4 regions of the Paenibacillus sp. JT22N15 genome follow, and region 1 is predicted to be linked to each of the others. Evidence: riboswitches for the same ligand, from Rfam matches in the RefSeq annotation. Region 1 holds a riboswitch; each other region holds the start of a gene.

What was found. Region 1 has a riboswitch for cobalamin ahead of AC50X8_RS29360 (ABC transporter substrate-binding protein). Riboswitches for the same ligand answer to the same signal wherever they lie in the genome.
Region 2: it holds a riboswitch for cobalamin, as region 1 does, so the genes downstream of both, AC50X8_RS03105 (energy-coupling factor ABC transporter permease) here and AC50X8_RS29360 (ABC transporter substrate-binding protein) in region 1, are expected to answer to the same signal.
Region 3: it holds a riboswitch for cobalamin, as region 1 does, so the genes downstream of both, metE (5-methyltetrahydropteroyltriglutamate--homocysteine S-methyltransferase) here and AC50X8_RS29360 (ABC transporter substrate-binding protein) in region 1, are expected to answer to the same signal.
Region 4: it holds a riboswitch for cobalamin, as region 1 does, so the genes downstream of both, AC50X8_RS17630 (ABC transporter substrate-binding protein) here and AC50X8_RS29360 (ABC transporter substrate-binding protein) in region 1, are expected to answer to the same signal.

The regions. Positions count from the first base shown of each region.
Region 1 is NZ_JBXENV010000021.1:881-6,952, reverse strand. Features, by position in the region: gene AC50X8_RS29380 (ABC transporter ATP-binding protein) at 1-75, opposite strand, end outside; gene AC50X8_RS29375 (ATP-binding cassette domain-containing protein) at 72-848, opposite strand; gene nikC (nickel transporter permease) at 850-1,677, opposite strand; gene nikB (nickel ABC transporter permease) at 1,693-2,622, opposite strand; gene AC50X8_RS29360 (ABC transporter substrate-binding protein) at 2,642-4,216, opposite strand; cobalamin riboswitch at 4,499-4,761, opposite strand; gene AC50X8_RS29355 (hypothetical protein) at 4,987-6,018, shown strand.
Region 2 is NZ_JBXENV010000001.1:701,785-707,856, forward strand. Features, by position in the region: gene cbiQ (cobalt ECF transporter T component CbiQ) at 1-657, opposite strand, end outside; gene AC50X8_RS03100 (energy-coupling factor ABC transporter substrate-binding protein) at 654-938, opposite strand; gene AC50X8_RS03105 (energy-coupling factor ABC transporter permease) at 938-1,711, opposite strand; cobalamin riboswitch at 1,879-2,083, opposite strand; gene AC50X8_RS03110 (DUF445 domain-containing protein) at 2,180-3,415, opposite strand; gene AC50X8_RS03115 (TrkH family potassium uptake protein) at 3,805-5,133, shown strand; gene AC50X8_RS03120 (YdcF family protein) at 5,176-5,784, shown strand; gene AC50X8_RS03125 (hypothetical protein) at 5,913-6,072, shown strand, end outside.
Region 3 is NZ_JBXENV010000001.1:695,548-701,619, reverse strand. Features, by position in the region: gene AC50X8_RS03090 (energy-coupling factor ABC transporter ATP-binding protein) at 1-847, shown strand, start outside; cobalamin riboswitch at 963-1,155, shown strand; gene metE (5-methyltetrahydropteroyltriglutamate--homocysteine S-methyltransferase) at 1,420-3,708, shown strand; gene AC50X8_RS03080 (hypothetical protein) at 3,720-3,845, shown strand; gene AC50X8_RS03075 (response regulator transcription factor) at 3,883-4,614, opposite strand; gene AC50X8_RS03070 (ABC transporter ATP-binding protein) at 4,892-5,632, shown strand; gene AC50X8_RS03065 (ABC transporter permease) at 5,625-6,072, shown strand, end outside.
Region 4 is NZ_JBXENV010000008.1:222,130-228,201, reverse strand. Features, by position in the region: gene nikB (nickel ABC transporter permease) at 1-201, opposite strand, end outside; gene AC50X8_RS17630 (ABC transporter substrate-binding protein) at 203-1,831, opposite strand; cobalamin riboswitch at 1,999-2,196, opposite strand; gene AC50X8_RS17625 (NADH-dependent flavin oxidoreductase) at 2,326-3,444, shown strand; gene AC50X8_RS17620 (ArsR/SmtB family transcription factor) at 3,751-4,035, shown strand; gene AC50X8_RS17615 (NADH:flavin oxidoreductase) at 4,122-5,225, shown strand; gene AC50X8_RS17610 (nucleotidyltransferase family protein) at 5,565-6,072, opposite strand, start outside.

The sequences.
Region 1 (6,072 bases):
CTTAAGCCCTCTTCGCTTTCTCAGCAGCCGCAGCGGAAACGCCTTGGTCACTTGACGCAATTCCAACACAATCATAGGACGCTTCCTTTCGCTTGGACTGAAGCCATCCCGCCCGGCTGCATCGTGATGACACGATCCGCGAATTTGCGGACGCTTTGCTCGTCATGCGAAATGAGCAGCACCGTCAAGCCGAAATCCGCCTGCAGCTGCTTCAGCAAAGCTAACACTCGGTCGCGATTGAGTGCATCCAGCGCCGTCGTCGGCTCATCGGCAATAAACAATGCCGGCTCCGTGCTCAGCATCATTGCAAGCAGCACCCTTTGCCGCATGCCTCCGCTCAGTTCAAAAGGGTATGCGTCCAAAATCGCTGCCGGGTCCGCAAAGCCAATCCGTTCCAGCATCGTGCCCAAATACGCTTCCATTTCTTTGCGCGAACGCTTCGCTTGCAGCTTCAACGTCTCGACCATTTGCCTGCGCACCGTGCGGATCGGATCTAGGCCGCTCAGCGAATGCTGAATAAGAAGGGCGATTTCCTCACGGCGAAGCTTCTGCAAGCGACGCTCATCATAACGGGAAATATCATCCTCCTTATAAAAAATATGCCCGCCTGTCAGGCGCAGCCCGGTTTCCAGCAGCCCGACAAGCGCATGGGCAGTCATGCTTTTGCCGCAGCCGCTCGGCCCTACAAGCGCAGCCATTTCACCGGCATGAAGCTCCAAGGATACATTTTGGATAATAGGCAGCCATTTTCCAGCTTCCTGCCGGGAAATTTCTATATTTTGAACGCAGAGCAGCGGGGTATCGTTAAGGTTGGCGCTGTTGTTAATGTTGGTAGTGTTCGCCGCCATCTTACACCTCCTTCGGAACGTCAGCGTTCTGCTCTTTAAACCGGTCGCCAATTAATTGGCACGATAATACGAAGCTTACGATGGCAAGCCCCGGATAAATCATAACATGCGGCGCCAGCTGAAAATAACGTGTAGCATCATGCAGCATGACGCCCCATTCAGGAGTAGGCGGCTGAACGCCCAGCCCGAGGAAGGATAGCCCGGCGATGAGCAGCACGATTTTTCCAATGTCAAGCGTACTGAACACAGCGATCGGCGCTGCAATCTGCGGCAAAATATAACGGCGCATAATCCGCAGATGCGAATTGCCGGACATGCGGGCTGTTATTAAATAATCCTCCTTGCTCACCTTAAGCACGAGCCCGCGAATGAGCCGGACATAATTGGCCCACCTCACGATGACAATCGCGATGATCATATTCGCAAACCCGGGTCCGAGTATGCCCACAATGGCAATTGTCAGTACAAAATCAGGAAAAGCGAGCGTGCCATCCATCAGCCGCATAAAAAAATGATCGGTGCGCCCGCCAAAATAGCCTGTTAACAGCCCAATCGGCAAGCTAATGCATAAGCTCAATCCCAAAATGACAAAAGCAATCGTAACCGTCGTCCGAATCCCATATAAAATGCGCGATAAAATGCAGCGCCCCAAATGATCGGTGCCAAAAGGATATTCGCCGCTCGGCGCCAGAAGCCGATTCGGCAGATTCACCTGAAGCGGATTATGAGGCGCGAGCCACGGGGCCAGCAAGCCCAGCAGCACAATACTTGCAAACAGGCCGATGCCAAGCAGCAAGCTTGTATTCTTTTTTTGAAAAAGGGTCCGCATAAAAAAGAGTTCCTCCTAGCTTGCCCGCAGCCGCGGGTCCAAGCGCACATAAAAAACTTCCACCGCCAAATGGATTGCGACAAACAAGAAGGAGGTGAATACGACATAACCTTGAATGACCGGATAATCCCGCGCCGTTATCGCTTCAATAATATATTTGCCTACACCGGGCCAGGAAAAGATCGTCTCAACGATCACATTGCCTCCCAGCATAAAAGCAAAGCTTGTCCCCAGCATCGATAAGATCGGCAAAAAGGCATGCTTGAACACTTGAAAAATGAATATTCTTCCTTTGGATAAGCCTCTCGCACGCGATGCTTTGACGAAGTTCTGGTTGTTCATCTCCAGCATATTCGTCCGCAAAACCCGGGCATAGACCGCGCCAAGCCCTAGGCCAAGCGTAACCGCCGGCATGAGGAGATGAGCAAAGCCCCCGCGTCCCATGGAAGGCAGCCAGCCTAGCCGGACCGAGAAAAAATAAATCAATAAAAAACCGAGCCAAAAGGAGGGGATCGAGGCGCCCAGCAGCGCAAGGATTCGGCCTATCCGGTCCAGCAGCCCTGTTGAAAAGATTGCGGTCACCATGCCTATAAGGCACGTTGCCAGCAGCATGACCAATGCGCCAGCAGAAGCAAGCTCCAGTGTGGCGGGCAGCCTTTTGAGCAGTTCCCCGGCAACCGGCTCCTTGGACATATAAGATGTCCCCCACTGCCATGTAAATACATCGCCTAGCCAGCCTATATATTGACTCCACAAGGAATCCGTCAGTCCCATTTCCTCCCGGAGCGCGTCAATCGCCTCCTGCGAGGCCGGGATATTATGCGTGGTCAGCAAAATTCTCGCCGGATCGCCTGGAGATACCCGCATTAATATGAAGGTAAGCGTCGCTACGCAAAAAATGACGAGCAGCATTTGCGCGACGCGTTCTAGCCAAAAACGAAGCATACTTAAGTTCACCCTTTACTTAAGGGATATCGACTTCAGCCGTCACATAATAATATTCGATCGGATGCGGTATGAAGCCCGTTACCCCTTTTTTCACGCCAAATACATTGTCAGGATGTACGATAAACGACTGCGGCAAATCAGCATTAATAATATCTTGGGCCTGTATCGCAAGCGCATTGCGCGCATCGGTATCCGCCGTATCGTTAAGCTTATCGATTACCGTCTCAAGCGGCTTCGATTCATAATGGCTGACATTCGATTCGCTAGCAGCTTGATAGAAAATGTTCAAGAAATATTGCGGATCGCCCGTCTGCGCCGTCAGCATGCTGTACATCGCAAGGTCCCAATCGGACTTCGCAAGCTCAGCGTCAATATTTTCAACCTTGCGTATTTTCACGGTAATTCCTTCATTAAGCAGTTGATTTTGAATAACCTCTGCCATAACCGACAGCTCTGGGCGGTGCGGGAACGTAAGGAGCGTCGCCTCGAACGGCTTGCCTTCCTTCTCCCACATGCCTTCCTCATTTTTCTGCCAGCCGCCAGCGGTCAGCAATTGCTCCGTCGTTTCCCCTGCTGCTTGCTCCGCCACTTTGCCGAATGGCAAAATTTCCGGGAACGGGCTTTTCGCTTTCGTGCCGTAACCACGCATAACCGATTCAATAATCGCCTCGCGCGGAATCGCTTGATCTACAACCTCGCGGTTCGATTTTTCTTTAAACAAAGCAGAATTCATATTAAATAATACCATATGTGTACGAACCGATGGGGCAGACAGCACTTCCAGCTTGCTGTCCTTCTCTACCAGCTCAATGCTGTCAATCGGAATGTCCGTTGCGACATCTACTTCACCAGCCTGCAGCGCCATCAGACGCGTGTTGCCATCGGTTACAAACTTCATCGTCACTTCTGAAAGCTTTGCGGGTTCCCCCCAATAGCCATCATAACGCTCAACAACAAGCGATACGTCTTTCGTAAATTGCTTGATTTTGAAAGCTCCCGTCATGGCCGGGTAGCTGCCCGCTTCCTTCATGCTGTCAACATCAAGAATAATCGTGCTTGGATCAGCCAAGCTGGAAATGATCGCCGAGTTCGGCTGTGTCGTAATCATTTTCAGCTCGTCAGGCGCAAGCACTTCAATATCTTTAACCAGAAGCAAATCCTTCGCCAAATGGCTGTTCGCAATGGAACGCAGCAGCGATGCTTTTACGCTTTCAGCATCCATTTTTTTGCCGTTGTGGAACGTTACGCCCGTTTCCAGCTTGAACGTCCACGTATTAGCATCCTCCTGCTTCCATTCCTTCGCGAGCCAAGCGGATGGCTGCAGCTGCTCATTCAATTTAATCAGCGTTTCCCCTGCGCCCGAGCGCATAACATCCCAGCTATCGTCGCCATGCGGATCAACGCCTGCAGGGTTCCAAGTGTACGCCATTGTTAGTGTTTTTTTAGCGGCAGCAGCGTTGTTTCCCGAGGCAGCATCCGTGCCCTGCTCTGCGTTTTGGCCAGCATTCGTGCTGCATCCTGCAAGGACCAGCATCAAGCAAACGATCATCATTCCAAGTGACAAGCTAAGTGGCTTCTTCGTGTGGTTCATTTTTCTTTTGTCTCCCCTTCTAGTAAGCGTAAACGGCCGAAAGCCGTCCTGTGGCGGCAAAGCTACCGTTTCGCGTAGAAATATAGAGAAAGGATAGAAAAATCATATCTTTTCTCTATATTTAAAAAAAGCATCCCCGACCCTTAAAAAGCAGTCAGAAATGCTTTTATGTTAAATAACTAAACCTTATCTGCGTCTGCTCGCCATGAAGCAACAAATAATCGTTAGACATTTTGCAATAAATGGGCATAACCAACCACCTCCCTAAGCACCGTAGGTCAAACAGTGATGTTAAAACAGGCAGGTCTCCTGACTTGGGGCCTCCCTCTCTTCCCTTCCCAGCTAGGGTAAGCATCTGCTATTCGTCTTGCGACGAAAAGAAGCTCATCAGCCAGTGGCTTATTTGTGAGGGGAGCGCAGCCTGTGTAAGCTGCTGCCCTTTACAGTGGCGGGTCCGTGTCGGCCTTTAACCGAACTTCCCTTTTAAGCGAACGAAGACGTATAAGTTCCAGCCAACATTTCGCACCTATTTTCATTCAAGTATGAAGTTTTGCAGGCTCATAAGCCCGTCCTGTCCGTAATCCATTCTTAATCATAGGGAGGAAGCGGGAATCTGTCAATGGCTTTAATTCGAAAATGAAAGTGTTTTCAACATAAAACTTTCATATTTTTTCCAGTAATGTTATATTGAAATTACTTCACGCATGATGAGCTTATTTATTAAATTAATCCAATAGATAACCTAATCAAATAGAAAAGGAATGATCACAGTGACGGTGAAAATCCTTCCAGTTGAAGAAAAGCAAATTATTGATTCATATTGGTTTTACAGTGATTTTTATTCTATTATCTCGCGTGTGGACTCGAAAAAATTATGGTTTATGAATAATTATATTAATTTATTCGATATTCCTGATCCAAACCAATTATATACCTTTTTCTTCAACGGTTATTATAGAGATAAAATGGTTGAGTTTTATGACTGCCCTTTTATTGATTTTCAGCGGATAGCGTTAGACAGGCAAAGCTCAACGATTTTAAATAACGAGCTGTTTGATTTTATTAAAGCATCGATTGATGGCGGCTATTATGTAATCGTTATGATCGATCGTTTTCATATTAAAGAGTATGAAATTTCGGCAAAATCCCCACATGAAGTCATGATAAATGGGTATGATGATGCAAATAAAAAGCTGTACTTTTGTGACAATAATGCCAACGGAAAATATTCAACGAATATCACCTGTGATTACGAAGCTTTTCATAGAGCATTTCATATATTAGAAATCGATGCCCATGATTTTAAAGACCATCTTTATTTATTGAAGCCGCTCGAAAATAACAATTATACTTTTTCACTAACCTATGTGAAAAATACGATGAACGCCTACCTCTCGTCTAGGGCACATACGGATGAACATTATAACCAAGCTTTAGGCACCCCCGGGCTAACCTTCGGTATTAATGTATACGACAAGGCCTCCGAATATTTAAAATATTTGGCTCAAGAAGAGGTAGTATTTGATATTAGATCGTTCCACCTGCTTTACGACCATAAGAAATGCATGACTATGCGATTAGACTACATGATTAATAACCATCATTTGATTGATGATAATCTAATTTTAAGCAGATGGAAAAAGCTGGAGGCTGCTGCACTGGCTGTAAGAAATTCCATCTTAAAATATTGGCTTACTCGAAGCTCGGATACGTTGTACAAGCAAATGGAGCAGCTGCAAAAATTGAAGGAGACGGAAAAGATTTTGCTGCAGGAGATTGTAGATCAGTTGAAGGATGGTTAGATTTATTAACAAATCAGAGAGCACCTCTTCTCCGTTATGAAGAAAAGGTGCTTT
Region 2 (6,072 bases), on a different contig from region 1:
CCCCTTGTATCGATGCATCGTTTTGACGAAGAGCCGCACAGCAATCGCCGCCGTACCCTGCAATTTGCCTTTAAAACCGTGTTGACCGCCGCGTGCACGCTGCGCGACCAGCATAGCCCCCGCCGTATCCAGCAGCAGAAAGATGAAGCGATACATAATAATCATGAGCTCCAGTACAATTTGCGGCATTTTCAACCGCTTCAGCACTTGCAGCAGATCCGGGAAGGGGGTCGTCAAGGTGATAAAAAACATACATGCCAGGCAAGCAAGAATACGCGTAAAAATATGTCCGGCCAGCCCTAACGATGCCTCTGGCACATACAGGCTAAGCGGCTCCCATGAAACGAGCATCCAGCCTGCTTTCGCTGCCGCCAAGCTTCCCGCTTCGCTGCTGCTATTGCTGAATTCAATGAGCAGCGCGGGCAAGCTGAGAATGAACAGCAGGCAAGAGGAGAAAAGCAGCGCCGCATAAAGCTTAGCGGGCACTTTCGCATAGCCGACCGTCCACAGTGCAAGCCATCCGAAAATGACAAGCTGTACGAGCGGATGAGCGATATAGGCAAGCAGCAGCAGAAGGGCTGCAAGCCCGCATTTCCAAATGGCGGGTAAATCCCGCAGCTTATTGGAATAAGAAATCGTATCAATCCATTTCATCATTGCTGCTTTGATTTCCCCGACTTCCCTTTAAAAAGGCCAATCACATAGCCGATTACGCCAGCGCCAATCGCAGCTTGCAGCGCGAACAGCATGCTTTCCGTTTCTCCCGGCACCTCAGTGAGCGGAGACGCCCAAGGCTCATAATGGGGCGCAATCGTCTGGATCATTTCCTCCGCCGCGCCATCCGCGCCGCCAAACTCGGCGTTAATGAATATTAAAGGCGCAACGGCAAGCAAAACAACAATGGCTAAAATCCAAATATTTTTGGCACTGCGGCTCATTACACGCGGTCCCCTTTCATTCTCCGCTTCAAAATAGACAGCTCGTCCGTATTAAAAGATTGCAGCCAGTTCCAGATCAATACCGTCAGCAAGCCTTCGCTAATAGCAAGCGGAACCTGGGTAATCGCAAAAATACCGCCAAATTTCATAAAGGATGCGAGAATGCCTCCCTCAACAGCCGGAAAAGCAACAGCCAGTTGAATCGAAGTAACGATATAAGTGGCCAGATCGGCAACAGCGGCAGCAGAAAAAATCGCCACGCCTTGCTTGCTGCCTGAACGCATCAGCAGCCGATAGACGGCATAGCCAGCAGCGGGACCTGCAACCGCCATTGAAAAAGCATTCGCCCCAAGCGTCGTCAGCCCGCCATGTGCAAGCAGCACCGCTTGAAACAGCAATACCATAGAACCTAATACGCTCATGGGCAGCGGCCCGAACATAACCGTTCCAAGCCCCGTTCCCGTCGGGTGCGAGCTGCTGCCTGTAACGGAAGGAATCTTAAGCGCGGACAGCACGAAGGTGAAAGCTGCCGCCAAGCCCAGCATCAGCTTAAGCTCTGGTGCTTCCTTTGTAATTTTCCGAATGGCGCGTACACCCAGGATGAAAAAAGGAATAAAGGCCACCCACCAAAAAATCGCCCACCCCACAGGCAAAAACCCTTCCATAATGTGCATCGCATATGCGGATTGCGGCTCATTCACCAGTAAAAAAAGCGTGAAGCCAATAACCAGCAAAGCGGTGCTAACTGCTGTCTTGCTTTTTAACTTGACCATTCGTTTCAATACCCTCCCCAATGTGTTCATGCCTGAAGACAACAAAAATTGACCGCCTTCCCTTCGCTGGGAAAACGGCCATGTGTACGCAGAAATAGACGGTTGCGCCAGCAAACAGACTGGTAGCAATCGCTTTCATTCGTACACCTATCCTTTCCGCGAAGGCACTGTGGTGCTGGAACGAGGTAGGTCTCCTGGCTAGCGGATCATTATTTTCCTTCGTCTTCCCTGGCTGCCCTAAAGCTTAGGCCAAGTGACTCCTGCTGGTGAAGGAAAACTCCCCGATTACAGTGGCGGGACCGCTCGGGATTTACACCCGATTCCCTGTTACCCTTTGACGTGCGCAAAGGCACCTCGTTCCATGTCAATCATTTTTCAAAATCCTTGTATTCATTGGTCATTTTGTAGTTTGATCTTATCACAAAAAATTCAGGCTGTCCCCTATAAATGTAAATGGCTACCTTCCTGTTAGAAGAAGGACAAAATAACGCCTACGACAAAACCGCATAATGCGCCGTTGACGCGAATCCACTGCAAATCGTTGCCGACCTTTTCCTCCAGCATGGAGACGAGCGCCTTGTCATCCATCCGGTCGAGATTATCCCGAACGAGCGCACCGATGCGATAGTGATTATTTTCAATAAGTCGAACGAGATAGCCGCGAATGCCATCTTCCCAATTGGCGAGCATTTCCTGCTTGCCATTCAAATAATCCGTTGCAAAACGGTATCCCTGCACAATGGCGCGCCCTCCGCTGCGATGCTGCTCCTCCAGCTTGTCCAGCACGAGCTGTCTCAGCTCCTCCAGACGCAAATGGATGAAGCGCTCCGTTTCAACGCTGTCCACCCCCTGTTCAATGAGCTGCTTCAGCTTGAGCATCAGCTCTTCGTTATCGGCAAGCTTCTCCGCCTGGGCTCTCACCTCAAGCAGCAGCTTCTGCCGATGCGGGCTTCCAGGATGGGAAAGCTCCTGCATCGTAGAGAGCAGCATGTTCTGGATCAAACCGCCGAGCTTCTCCTCGTTCATAAAGCCGACGAAAGCTTGCAGTGCAAACCCCATGAAGCCGCCTACCTTAAGCTCCTCCAGCTTTTTGAAGGCGAGCTTGCCGAGCATTTCCTCGGTTTCACGCTTGCGAATCCAATGGCCTACATGCTCCAGGCCGTAATCCAGCGCCCGTTCATCCCAACGCTCATGGACGAAACGATCCGCCAGCTTGCGCACGATTGGCGTAAAATCCTGCTTTTTCACATAATCAGCCAAAAATCCATGCAGCACACTGCTAACCCGCTCCAAAGGCAAGCGCTCCACTGCCGACTGGGCAAAATCAACCGCTGCCAGCCTGAACTTGCGCTTGCCAATCAGCCGAGTCGCCGCCGATGCCGCCCCAGCGAACAGTTGAAAGCCCGACAGCTTGCGGGTAATGCTTTCTTTATTCAGCAGTTCATTTTCCATAGCGCTGATGAGCGAGTTCACGATTTTCGCCCGGTTTTTGAGCAGCAAGGACGTATGCGGAATGGGAATGCCCATCGGATGGCGGAACAGCGCCGTCACCGCAAACCAGTCGGCAATTCCGCCGACCAGCCCCGCTTCAAAGCCGCTTTCCAGTAGATGTGTCCACGTGTTGTCTGGCAGCCACCATCTCGTAGTAATAAAGCCTGCCCCCATAACGGCAAGCGAAATACCTGCTATATATCTTGATTTCATCGTTGTCCTCCTAATCGCGGGCCCCAGCGCCCTCCTGTTGCATATTGCCCTATTATACCAGATAATGAGGTGGCAAGCGTAAACGGCTGTGCCTGCCTTCGGCAGCACAAGCTCGTTTCGCGTAGAAATATAAGCGTTGCAATAAGAATCAAACTTATTGATCTTATATTTCAAGAGCAAACGGCGTTGTCGGGTATTGGCGACAACTGCTCGTTTCGCGTAGAAATATAAGCGTTATAATAATAACAATATTTATGCATCCTTATATTTCAAGCGTAAACGGCTGTGCCAGCTTCGGCAGCAACAGCTCAACTTTCAACTACACCATTGTTTCGTTACATATAAAGGAGATTACCTGCGTGCTCAAACTACGAACCATTTTTCTGAAAATGACTCCACCGCAAATTCTTACGCTTGGCTTTCTCGCGATTATTGCGGCGGGTACCCTATTGCTTTCTCTACCTCTGGCTTCGTCAGCCCATCAGGCAACGCCGCTCATTGACGCATTATTCACTGCAACATCCGCTGTTTGCGTAACGGGGCTTGTCGTCGTCGATACCGGCATCCACTATTCAACCTTTGGCGAGCTCGTCATTCTCGTGCTTATGCAGGTTGGCGGACTCGGCTTTATGACGATGTCTACGCTGTTCGCCCTTGCCCTGCGCAAACGGATATCGCTGCGCGAGCGGCTGCTGCTGCAGGAATCCATGAATCAATCTTCGCTGGAAGGGATCGTCCGCTTCATACGGCGCGTGCTCATTTATGCTTTTGCCATCGAAGGAATAGGCGCCCTTGTTCTGGCACTGCGCTGGTCAACGGAAATGCCTTTCGGCAAGGCGCTGTATTTCGGCATGTTCCATAGCGTGTCGATGTTCACCAACGCCGGATTTGATGTTATGGGACCGATGAACGGTCCGTTCAGCAGCTTTGTCAATCACGTCAACGATCCCATTATTAATGTGATCGTTATTGCTCTCATTTTTCTCGGCGGGATCGGCTTTATCGTACTGGCGGAAATGTGGGATTACCCAAAAACGCGCAAGCTGTCTTTTCACTCCAAGGTTGTGCTGTATGCGACAGGCATTTTGTTTGTCGCAGGTGCTGCCGTTATTTTTATTTTCGAGTTTACAAATACCAAAACACTAGAGCCGCTTAGCATAAGCGGCAAGCTGTACAGCTCGTTGTTCCAAAGCATATCGCCGCGCTCGGGCGGCGCAAATACGCTGGATATTGCTTCTCTGCGCCATGCGACGCAGTTTCTCATTATTTTGCTCATGTTCATCGGCGCATCTCCGGGCTCTGCGGGCGGCGGCATTAAGGTGACGACGTTTGCGATTCTCATCGGTGCGGTGTTTGCAATGATTCGCGGCCGCGAGGATGTCGTCTTTTTCCGCAGAAGGCTCGCAAAGGACCGGGTGTACAAAGCGCTGACGATTACGATTGCCTCGCTGGCGGCGATTATTTTATTTACGATGATTTTATCTACTACCGAGGATGTCGATTTCCTCGTTCTGCTATTTGAAGTAACGTCCGCTTTCGGTACAACCGGATTGTCGCTTGGCTTAACGCCGCATTTGACGGTGATCGGCAAGGTGCTGATTATTATTATGATGTTCGCTGGGCGGCTTGGCCCGCTGACGCTGGCGTTCACACTCGTTCCTGCTCAGGAGAAGAAGGAACTGTATCGCTATCCGGAAGGGAAAATTATGATCGGATAACATGCGGCGAGGAAAAATCATTTTATAAGGAAAGGGCAGTTCATGAAAAAGAGGCTTGTTTCGAAAAAAATCAAAACGCTGTTGCTTTGCGTCTTAGCATTTGCCGCAGCGGTACTGTGCTGGTTTTCCTATGAAATTTGGTCATTTAGTATGAAGGATGAAGCGAAGCCTGCTGATGCGATCCTTGTGCTGGGCACGGCGGTCTGGGGCGATCAGCCATCCCCTGTGCTGCGGGAACGCCTGAATCATGCTATAAAGCTGTACGAGCAAGGCTTTGCCGAGTATATTATTTTTACCGGAGGACGCGGGTCTGCGAATGAGCTTGCAGAGTCAGAAGTATCACGGAGCTATGCGATTGAAAAAGGCGTGAAGCCTGAGCATATTTTGATCGAAGTCCAATCTCTTATTACAGAGGAAAATTTCGAATATTCGCTAGTCGTTGCGAAGCCATATGAGCTAGGAACCTTCATCATTGTCAGCGATCCGCTTCATATGAAGCGCGCACTCATGATGGCCAGCGAGCTGGGAATGACGGCATACTCTTCGCCAACTACGACCTCCGCATATAGCAGCATGCGCACGAAACTGCCCTTTTTCTTCCGCGAGCTGTTTTATTATACAGGCTATCGAATTATATATGCTCTGAGCTAGCTGAATGCCTTCAGCCCTCAGAGTATTTTTTTGCGCTGAAAAACTAGTATTATACATTTTTGGCATGCGAATTCCGATAAAAAAGGATAGGATTATTTTACTAAGATGCTGTAAGGGAGATTGCTGAAATGCCTGATAAGTTGAAGAACATGTTAAAGCTGCTGCAGGAGCTATGGTTTATGCCTTTCGTCGTCTATACCGCCGGACTTGTGTATGTACAAGGCTCTTTTCAACCTTATTTCGGTGATATGTTCATTTTCAAAGATATTTTAACATTTTATCCTGTTT
Region 3 (6,072 bases), on a different contig from region 1:
TAACGATCGGGCATCAACCATTATGGAAATGAACCAAGTGAGCTATGCTTATCCCGGAACGGACAAGACCGCTTTAAACGGGCTAGAGCTGCGTATTCCGGCGAACAAGAAGATAGCGCTGTGCGGGCATAATGGCTCGGGCAAGTCGACGCTCTTCTTGCAGCTTATTGGCATTAATCGTCCGGAATCCGGTTTTGTCAGCTGGCGCGGCGAGCCGCTTTCTTACAAGCCCAGAGAGCTTGCCAGCTTGAGACGGCGCGTCGGCCTTGTTTTTCAGGACCCGGAGCATCAGCTCATTTTGAATACCGCTTATGAGGATATTTCCTATGGGCTGCGCAATGCGGGGCTTCAAGAAGTGGAAATTGACAGACGTACGGCGCGCATCGTTCAGCAGCTGAACTTGCAGGAACTGGCGCATAAGCCGCTGCATCATCTCAGCCTTGGGCAAAAGAAGCGAGTCGCTCTTGCCGGCGTACTGGCCCTGGAGCCGGAGTTAGTGCTGCTTGATGAGCCGGCTGCTTATCTCGATCCGATATCGGAGCAGCGGCTGATGGCTGAGCTGGACCGCATTCATGCCAGCGGCATAACGCCGGTTATGGCGACGCATGACATGAATATGGCCTATGCTTGGGCGGATTGGATTTTCATCATGAATGAGGGCCGCTGTATATTGGAGGGTACGCCGGAGACGGTATTTCGCGAAGGCGAGCGTCTCAGAAGCCTTGGACTCACGCTGCCAATGGTGCTGGAAGCTTGGGAGGCACTGCCGCCTGAGCTGCGAGGAGAACAGCAGGCGCCGCGTACGCTCGCGCAATTTAAAGCGGCTGTAAAATCTTTTGTTGTATAAAAACGCGAAAATTCGTATATTTATACATGTTGCTTGAAATATAGGAAAGGATATGATTTTTCCATCCTATCTCTATATTTCTCCGTTTCACCTTGTATAAATAAAGATCGACCAACTAAATAGCGAGGAATAGGGTGCTCTTGCGTAACGTCTTGAGCTTAAAAGGGAAGTCCGGTGCAATACCGGCGCGGTCCCGCCACTGTAACAGCGGAGTTTTGCGCAATAAAGCCACTGGCATGATGCCGGGAAGGCGAGCGCAGCGATGATGATGCTGGAGCCAGGAGACCTGCCTTATTCTATACACTGCAGTACCTACGGGAGATAGGGAGGTGTTAAAGATGGCAGCCATCGTTTGTTGAAACGAGGGGCGTCTTTACCCACATTTCTGTACAGGGTAGGACGTCCCTTTTTGCAGTTTCTGGCTGGCAGCAAATTGGATGTATAGGGAAAGGCCGCCGCGAAGAAATTCGCTCACACTGCCATAAGTATATATCTGAGTTTGTTGATGAAATAACAAAGGATTATAACATCCATCCACAAGGATGAATAATGAAAAACAGGAGGCAATAACAATGAGTCAAGTAAAAAGCAGCAGTTTGGGATATCCGCGTATCGGTGAAAACAGAGAATGGAAAAAAGCTCTGGAGGCGTTCTGGAGCGGCAAGCTTGCGGAAGCGGCTTTCTTGAAGCAGCTGGAGACGATTCGTCTAAACCATCTCCAATTGCAAAAACAGGGCGGCATTGATCTCATTCCGGTAAATGATTTTTCGTATTATGACCATATCCTTGATACAGCTGCGATGTTTGGCGTTGTGCCTGAGCGCTTTGGCTATACAGGCGGCCCCGTATCGGTAATGACCTATTATGCAATGGCGCGAGGCAACAAAACCGCTTCGGCATCCGAGATGACGAAATGGTTCAATACGAACTATCACTACATCGTTCCTGAGCTGAAAGGCATTACGCCGGCGCTGACCGAGAACCGTCCGTTGATCGCTTACCGCGAAGCAAAGGAAAAGCTGGGCATCGAAGGCAAACCAGTCATTGTTGGACCTTATACATTCCTCAAGCTGTCTAAAGGCTATGCCGCTTCTGAGCTTGCTACAGTTGCTGCTCAGTATGTTCCGCTGTATGCACAGGTGCTGCGCGAGTTGGAGCAAGAAGGCGTACAATGGGTGCAAATGGATGAGCCTTCGCTTGTAACAGACGTTTCCGAAGCAGATTTGGCGCTTGTGCAAAGCATTTATGCCCAGCTTCATGAAGCGGCACCTAAGCTCAATTTGCTGCTGCAAACGTATTTTGAATCGGTTCAGCATTATGCTGCAATCGCGGCTTTGCCTGTACAGGGCTTAGGTCTGGACTTCACAGCTGGCGCTGAAAAGAACCTGCAGCAGCTGGAGTCAATCGGCTTCCCACAGGACAAAGTGCTGGGTGCAGGCGTTATTGACGGCCGCAATATTTGGCGGGCGGATCTTCAGGAGCGCAAAGCGCTGCTTGCCCGTATTGCTAAAGTCGTGCCAAACGACCGACTGATTGTAAGCTCCTCTTGCAGCCTGCTGCATGTACCTGTGTCAGCGGCTCTTGAAACGGCACTGCCGGCAGAGCTTGCAGGCGCACTGGCGTATGCCAATGAGAAGCTGGAGGAAATTGCCGTTCTGGCAACTGCGCTGAATGAAGGAGAAGCAGCGGTAAAAGAGGCGTTTGATCGCAATGCAGCAGCTTTGGCTGCACTTGCCGCATCGCCGTCCCGTGGCCGTGCGAGCGTCCATGCCGCTGTAGCGAGCATTGATGCGCAGCCATCGGAGCGCAAAGCGGTATTTGCAGAGCGCCAAGTGAGCCAGAAGGAACGCTGGCAGCTGCCATTCCTGCCGACAACGACAATCGGCAGCTTCCCGCAGACGGCGGAAGTTCGCCAAGCGAGACGGCAATGGCGTCGTGGTGATTTGGGCGAGGAGCAATACCGCGTATTCATTAAGGAGCAAATTCAGCATTGGATCAAGCTGCAGGAAGAGATCGGCCTTGATGTTCTCGTTCATGGAGAGTTTGAGCGTACGGATATGGTTGAGTTTTTCGGAGAGAAGCTGGAAGGCTTTGCTTTCACGAAAAATGGCTGGGTGCAATCCTATGGCTCGCGCTGCGTAAAACCGCCAGTCATTTACGGCGATGTGCAGTTCAGCAAGCCGATGACTGTCGAAGAAACCGTTTATGCGCAGTCGCTGACTTCTAAACCGGTGAAAGGCATGCTGACGGGCCCGATTACGATTTTGAACTGGTCGTTCGTTCGCAGCGACTTGACTCGTGAGCAGGTTGCTTACCAAATCGCGCTTGCCTTGGCAGAAGAAGTGAAGGCGCTGGAGGAAGCGGGCATTGAAATGATTCAGGTGGATGAGCCTGCCCTTCGTGAAGGCTTGCCGCTAAAACGTGAAGATTGGGAGCACTATTTGAACTGGGCTGTGCTTGCCTTCCGCTTGTCCACTTCTGACGTTAAGGATACGACGCAAATTCACACGCATATGTGCTATTGCGAGTTCCATGACATCATTGATTCCATTCGCGCGCTGGATGCCGACGTTATTTCCATCGAAACGTCCCGCAGCCATGGCGAGCTGATTCACAGCTTCGAGGAGCACACGTATGAGCTGGGTATTGGCCTTGGCGTATACGATATTCACAGCCCTCGCGTGCCGGAGGTAGAGGAAATGACATCGATGATCAAACGCGCTCTGAACGTGCTTGAGCCAGAATTGTTCTGGATTAACCCGGACTGCGGACTTAAAACACGTGGTGTAGATGAGACTGTGGCATCGCTGCGCAACATGATCCAAGCGACTGAGCAAGTACGGGAGCAGTTGGCTAAGTAATTGTAATAAGCATGGTTATTAAAAAAGCTCCGCTTGCGCTGATTGGCGCAAGCGGAGCTTTTGCTTTACTTGGAAGCGGGGAGGGTCAAAGCCGGGGAGCGGCGTGCCACAACAGGCAGGCAAAAGCATGCCATTAGGAGGGGATGTTTTTGCCTGCCTGCTTCAGCCGCCCGCTTAAATGGTCTCTGCCGCAGGATTCATCAGGCAATAGCCAATGCCCCATACCGTCTGAATCAAGGAGGCAGATTCGGGGTGGACGCGGTTCAGCTTCTCTCTGATCCGCTTCACATGCGTATCGATCGTCCGGTAATCGCCGAGCGATTGATAGCCCCAAATTCGCCGCATTAAATCCTCGCGGGAAATGGGCTGATTGATGTTGGCTGCCATAAAGCGCAGCAGCTCATATTCGCGGAACGTCAGCTTCACCTTGCTGTTTCCGGCAATGACTTGCCGCGAATCATAATCGAAGACGAGTCCTGGCAGCGTGAGATCGGGCGTCTGCTTGCGCTGCAAGGCGCGATAAGCAAACTCCGAGGTGCGGCGGATGATCGCCTTAATGCGGTACATCAACTCGCGCGGGCTGAATGGCTTAACGACATAATCGTCGGAGCCGGCTTGGAAGCCGTCGAGCCGATCATCCTCTTCGCCACAGGCGGAAAGCATAATGACGGGCGTCGATTTTTTCTTCTTAAGCTCGCGGCAAAATTCAAGCCCGTCCATTCCCGGCAAATTACGATCGAGTAAAATCATCGAATAATTGTATTGCATCGCCTTGAACAAGCCGTTGATGCCGTCCGAAGCTTCTTCGACGATCCAGCCTTCTTTTTTCAAAAATAACTTGAGCAGCTTGCGGATATGCTCCTCATCATCAACAATCAAAATGCTATATGGTTGCTGAAATGCCATGGCTCAACACCTCATCTTTATCTTTTAATTCATTACTGATAACAATTATCATTATCATTACATGCGATCCCCATTGTTGTCAATAATAAAACCACTGTTTCTTGTCACAATACCCGAAGGATAGTCGCGAAAAAGACACAATTGCCTATGAGAGCTGATACAGCGGAGCTGCTGCTCCCAACTGCTGTCAGGCTGTCCTCTTTCGAGCAGGCGGGGAGCAGAGTATAATGGTGGAATGCAGGTTACGGATGAAGGAGAGAGACAGGTGGCCCCGTTATTGACATTGAATAACGTATCAAAATATAGAAAAAATCCCGAATGGCTTTTTGAAGGGATTACAGCGCAGGTGCAGGCTGGGGAGCGTATTGCGCTGCTAGGCACATCCGGTCAGGGCAAAAGCACGCTGCTGCGCATCGTATCGCTGCTAGGTGAGCTGGATGCGGGAGAGCTTATGCTCCAAGGACGGACAAGCATCGAGTGGAGACCCGAGGAGTGGCGGCGCAGCGTGTGTTACGTGGCACAGACGCCGATTATGCTGCCGGGATCGGTCGAGCACAACTTGCGCGCGGTCAGCGAGCTGCAAGGGAAGCCCTTCGAGGAAGAGCTGGCAAAGCGCTGCATGGAGGGCGTTGGCCTTGGGCATATCGAATGGAGCAAGGAGGCGGAAAGCTTATCCGGCGGCGAGAAGCAGCGTACGGCGCTCGCGCGGGCCTTATTGCTCCGTTCGCCGCTGCTGCTGCTTGATGAGACGACGTCATCGCTTGATCCGAAAAGCAAGCGGCAGGTGGAGCTGTTTCTAAGCGAATGGTGCTCAGAGGAAGGCACGGCGTTCATCTGGATTACCCATGATCTGGAGCAGGCGCGGCAAGTAAGCGAGCGTATCTGGTTTATGGCGGAGGGCAGGCTGCTGGAGCAAAGCGCTACGGAAGCTTTTTTCACCAATCCCGGGTCGGAGCAGGCGCGCAGCTTTTTAGACAGTCAGCATGCGCCAGAGCAGGGGGATGACCAGCATGAATAATATTGCGCTCGCCTGCACGCTAGTATTCGTCGCCATAACGACATTTATCTCGATGAAGCAGAAGCTTGGCTTAGAGAAGGAAATCATTACTGGCACGATCCGCTCCGCTGTACAGCTGCTGTTTATCGGTTTTTTGCTTCATTTTATTTTTGAAACGAATCATCCGATTTTTATTGTGCTCATTATTATTTCAATGATTACGGTGGCGTCGTGGAATGCCGGCTCCCGCGCATTGCCGGTTAAGGGCATTCGGCTGCGCATTGCGCTGGCATTGGCAGGCACGGAGGCGGTAACGCTCGCACTCCTGCTCTCGCTCCGCATTATTGAGGCTGAGCCACGGTTTATTATTCCGGTCAGCGGGATGATTATCGGCAGCTCCATGATTGTATGCGGCCTCTATTTGAACCATATGAAACGCGAGCTTGAAGCGTCGCGGGGCG
Region 4 (6,072 bases), on a different contig from region 1:
CTGAATGAGCAGCGGATTATTCAGCCCCATCTCTTCTCTTTTCAAAGCAATTTGCTCTTCGGTCGGCTGGCTGAAGCCGTTCATGCTGAGCAGCTCGACAGCCGGGTCACCCGGAGAAGCGACGCTTAAGGCAAAGGCTATAAACGTAATGCCAATCAGGACGGGAACCGCCGCCGCCAACCTCCGAATGAAATAGGCCATCTTATTGCACCCGCTCCAGCTGCGGCAGCGTTGTACCATACACAAGTGCACCGTATCCGGTAATTTCTTTGCTGTACGCAATTAAGCTCGCATCATTAAACAGCGGAATCGTCGGCAATTCCTCGGCTGCAATATCCTGCAGCTCGTTATAAATCGCAGCGCGGTCATCCATATCCAGCGTCGTCTTCACCTGCTTTAACAGCTCATCCACACGGGCATTGCTGTAACCGAGCGTATAACTGATATTGCTTGAGCCTTCGCTCGCCATATAATTGTTCAAAATCGAATAAGGATCGCCATTCGGCAGCCCCTGAATGGCCAGTGCCAGATCGAAGTTTCCTTGTGCCTGTGCTTCCTTGTATGCCGCACCATCCAATATTTGAATCGTCACGTCCAGCTGCAGCTCTTGAAGCACAGCCTGAAGCAGCTCGGCTTGCGCTTTATACGGATAACGATCGAGTCCATAGGTAGGCACAATTAGCGTAACCGCCTGCCTGCTGTCCCCAAGCACCTCATGCGCCAGGGCGATTGCCTTTTCTGAATCATGGACGACAGGAATGTCCTTATAAAACGGCGATGTCGCATTCAAAATGTTCGCCGTAGCGGTCGGATAGCCCAAATACAGCTCCTTCACCAGCTGCTCGCGGTCAATCATCAGGCTCAGCGCCTGACGCATTTTCACATCATTGAATGGCGCTTTGGCACCGTTCGGATGCAGGTAATGGGAAATCGTCGATTTTGCCGTCGATACAGCAAAGCGTTCATCCTTCAGCAGCTCCTCGGCAAGGGCAGGAGGAATAGCGCCCAAATCCATGACGCCCAAAATCTCGCCAGATTTCAAGGCAGCAAGCCTTGTATCAGGGTCCGGTATGACGCGGACGCGGATTTTTTGGGCTTTTGCTTTTTCGCCATAATAACCGTCGTAAGCCTCTAGCAGTGAAAATTGATCCTTCTCATGCTGCACAAGCTTGAAAGGGCCTGTCCCTTGCGGCAGGCCGTTAAAGTCGCCACTTTCGTCAAAATTATTCGGGCTGTACATCGGGCTTGAAAAGTTGATCATCGAATACAGCAGCGTCGGCTGCGGATTGTCGAAAACAAGCTTAATCGTGCTATCATCAACCTTCACGACTTCCTGAAGGCTTGGGTATGAATTGTTGATGTCGAGCGTATAGAATGGCGAGCTTTTCGGGCTCACTTGCTTGTAACGGGCAAAATTTGCAAGTACCGCGTCCGCGTTGAATGGCGCGCCATCATGGAAGGTGACGCCTTTGCGCAGCATGAAGGTCCATTCCTTGGCATCAGCAGACATTTCCCACGCTTCCGCCAGCTTTGGAGCAGGCTTTCCATCCTCGGAAGCGGAAATCAACGGCTCCCATACATACAGAATGGTGCTCGTGTAATAAGCATCCTGCGGTCCCGGTGCTAAATCCCGCGGCGCAGCCAGCACGATTTCTTCAGAAGCAGCTGCTGTAGAGGCGGACGGAGCAGCAGACTGCTGCGACAGCTCATTATTGCTGCCTGATTCATTGGAACCGTTAACGCCACTGCACCCCATTAGAGCCAGCAGCAAGCATAGGCTAAATAAAACACCTATTGTTTTTTTGTTTTTTGCCATTTGTGTACGTTTCATCTTCTCTATTTCCTCTCCCTCTAGCAAAATCATCTTCCTGCAAAAATCCGCAAAAAAAGACAGCTCTACCTCCAGTCATAGGAAAGATAGAGCTGCCTGTTATTGTTATTTTCCATCATAGCAAATAAGCATGCGCGCTAACACTTCCCTATCCTCCGTAGGTTACAGCAGTGTTGTCAGAACAGGCAGGTCTCCTGGCTACCGGAAATTGTACTGGAAGCTGCCTTCCCAATCCCGCTAAGCGAGATCAGTGGCCTTGTAGCTTCAGCTAATCCGTAACAGTGGCGGGACCGCGTCGGTTTTGCACCGAACTTCCCTTTTAAGCTCCAGCCGCAGCTGTTGCACCTTATTCCCACAATTTTTCAGTTGTTTGCAAATCTGGTTGATTATATACCAGCCCTTTCATTTAAGCAACCTTTCCACTCCACTTTCCTTTCGTAATTATCTGATATAAAATAAAGCACATAGCATTTCGTAACTGGAGGGAACTACTGATGAAACCACAATTTCAGCCTTTATTTGAACCATTCACTTTCGCGAGCGGCATGTCTGTACATAATCGAATTGTCATGGCGCCCATGACAACCTGCTCGTCCAATCCGGACGGCACAGTGCCTGATGAAGAGCTTGCCTACTACAGCCGCCGCAGTGCTGGGCCCGGCATCGTCGTTACAGCGTGCGTCTACGTGAGCCGCAACGGCAAAGGCTTCCCCGGCGAATTTGGCGCGGATACGGACGCAATGATTCCAAGCCTCAAGCGTCTGGCCGATGCTATTAAAAGCCAAGGTGCGAAAGCGATTTTGCAAATTTTCCATGGCGGAAGATCATGCTTCCCTGGCCTAGTGCCAAATGATGATTTGGTGAGTGCCAGCAGCATTGCCCAGCAGGAGGGCGGAATTGTGCCACGCGAGCTGAACGAGGAGGAAATCAAGTCGATTATCGCCGACTTTGGCGAAGCGACACGCCGCGCGATTGAGGCTGGTTTTGACGGCGTTGAAATTCACGGTGCCAACGGCTACCTGCTGCAGCAATTTTACTCCCCGGCTTCCAATGTGCGTACCGACGACTGGGGCGGCTCTGTTCATAAACGTATGGCGTTCCCGCTCTACGTCGTTGAAGCTGTTAAGAAGGCAGCCGCTATGGCGCCGCAGCCGTTTCTTGTAGGCTATCGCTTCTCGCCGGAGGAGCCGGAAGAAGAAGGATTAACGATGGAGCATTCGTACCATCTGGTTAACGCTCTAATCGAGATGAAGCTGGATTATTTGCATGTGTCGCTTCAAGATTTCTGGTCGAAGCCGCGCAGAGGCGAGCAGGATTCGCAAAGCCGCATGGCATGGTTCGTCGAAAAATACAGCGAGCACATTCCGTTCATCGGTGTCGGCAGCATCACAACCGCAGAAGAAGCGCTTGAGGCGAAAAACTCCGGCGTGCCGTTTATCGCCCTTGGCCGCGAGCTCATTATGGACCCGGATTGGACGGAGAAAATCAAGCAAGGCAACGAGCAGGATATTGTGACTACGCTATCCAAGCAAGATCAGGAGCGCCTCGTCATCCCGAATGGCTTATGGGGAGCGATTACGCATGCGCCAGGCTGGTTCCCGATAACGGAATAAGCGCAAAATCCAACCATTCGCTCACAAATAGGCACAAGGTGAAACGGCTGTCGCCGTCCTTCGGCGGCGCGGCGCGTTTCAGTCCGAGAAATATAGAGAACGGATCGCGTTAGGACATCCTTTCCTATATTTCAAGGTGAAACGGCTGTCGCCGTCCTTTGGCGGCGCGGCGCGTTTCAGTCCGAGAAATATAGTGAACGGATCGCGTTACGATACCCGTTCCTATATTTTATAAAACAACAATTTGACATTTCTATAAAAATAGATATACTAAGCCTCATGGATACTTTGTCAATACTTAAAGCTGTGTCTAACGAGAAACGGTACCATATTTTAAAATGGCTGAAAACGCCTGAGGAGCATTTTGGGCCTCAATGCCATCTAACCGATGCGTGTCAGTTTGCTGGAGGCGTATGTGTCGGTTCTTTTGCAGAAAAAACAGGACTTGCGCAATCCGTTATATCCAGCTATTTAGTGAAAATGCATAAAGCAGGCTTACTGGAGTCGAAACGGATCGGGCAGCACACCTATTACAGGCGTAATGAAGCTAACATTCAGTTTTTCAAAGAAATGATTCAGGATGAGCTATAACCTTGCTTACTCCTGCTCATTTCATGCTTTTATATCTATTTTTATAGAATTATAGATTTTTTATTCAATTAGGAGGTATTTTATTCATGAGCTCAATTCAATCGTTGTTCAAGCCTTTCTCAGCAGGTCCACTTACACTGCCTAACCGTATTGTAATGGCACCAATGACCCGCGGTTTTTCTCCAAATGGCGTTCCGGGCGAAGATGTAGTTGCCTACTATAGACGCCGCGCCGAAAACGGCGTTGGCTTAATTGTGACAGAGGGTACGCTGATTAACCATCCGGCTGCCACTGATAATCCAAACATCCCTAACTTTCATGGCGAAGCTGCATTAAATGGCTGGGCAAAAGTCGTTGAAGCCGTTCACCAAGCTGGCGGCAAAATCGTTCCGCAAATTTGGCATGTTGGCACAACGCGCAAGGTCGGCTCCCATCCGAACCCGGAAGCACTGCCGATTGGTCCTTCAGGTGTTACCGCCGAGGGCGAGGTTGTTAATGAGCCTTTGACCGAAGCCGAAATTAAAGGCCTTGTTGCAGCTTACGCGCAAGCAGCTGCTGATGCAAAACGGATTGGCTTTGACGGCATTGAGCTGCATGGCGCACATGGCTATTTGATCGACCAATTTTTCTGGGAGAAAACGAATAAACGGACGGATCGTTATGGTGGCGATATGCTGTCCAGAACACGTTTTGCGGTTGAGATCATTGAAGCTTGCCGCCAAGCTGTAGGGCCTGATTTCCCGATTATTATCCGTCTGTCACAGTGGAAATCGTCCGAGTATACAGCGAAGCTTGCGAGCACTCCTGAGGAATTGGGACAATTTCTTGCTCCGCTTGTTGAAGCTGGCGTAGATATTTTCCACTGCTCAACCCGCCGCTTCTGGGAGCCGGAATTTGCAGGCTCGGACCTAAACTTTGCAGGCTGGACGAAAAAGCTTACCGGCAAACCAACGATTACTGTTGGCTCCGTAGGTTTGGACGGCGACTTCATGAGCCTCTTCACCGAAGGCAAAGGCGCAGAAAACGCCAATGTGGATGATTTGGCCTCACGCCTGGATGCAGGCGAATTTGATCTCGTAGCTGTCGGCCGTGCCCTGCTCGTCGATCCTGCCTGGTCAGATAAAGTCCGCGACGGACGGCAAGATGAATTAATTCCGTTTACGCCAGCTGCTTTGCAGACGCTGCATTAAGAACCTATTGCTCGCAACCTAATAAATCCCCAGCTCCTCCTTTTTCACGGATTGGAGGAGCTGGGGATTTTAATGTTTCTACCTCCACAAAGATAGACTTGGCGGACTCAGGAGCCGCTATTCCAACGGAATCACGGGTTAAGGCGCAGGACGCGGACTCAGGAGCCGCTAATGTGCCACCAATAGCTGTTTTGACGGGATAATGAGGGTTATAACGGATTTCCTGTCCGCTCATAGCCTGGAATCGGCTCAACAGCCAGAATAGCGGAACCTCAGTCCTCCAAATAAGGAGTAGCAGGGCGACTTAGGCTTGCATACACACCCTAGCTATTTTATCTACTAATTCTGCCTCGCGAATAACGCTCTAGCCTCTTGATAGCTCTCCAATGTCCCGATATCAAAGCGCTGCCCTTCAAACTTGTAGGCATGAACCTCTTTATGCCGAATCAGCCAAGGCACAAAATTGCCCGGTGCATCAGCGTTGTTGCCCTCTACCAAATACTGCTTGATTAAAGGCAGTGTTGACTGCCCGTAAATATAAAACGGCGGACATGCCAAATTGGATTTGGGCTGTTCAGGCTTTTCCTCAAAAGCAATGACTGTTCCATTGCCATCGATTTGTATGACACCTGTGTGCCTCAGAAAATCGATGTCATCCATCTCATGGGCTGCAATCGTATCTGTCCCCGAGCTTTGATAGAAATGAACCATTTCCGTTAGTTCAAAGTCGAACAAATTGTCGCCAGCCATGACTAGAACATCATCGTCCACCTTTTCCTGTTCCAGAACAAACTGCAAGTCGGCAATAGCCCCTAAACGGTCCTCATTGCTTGTCGTCAGATCATCA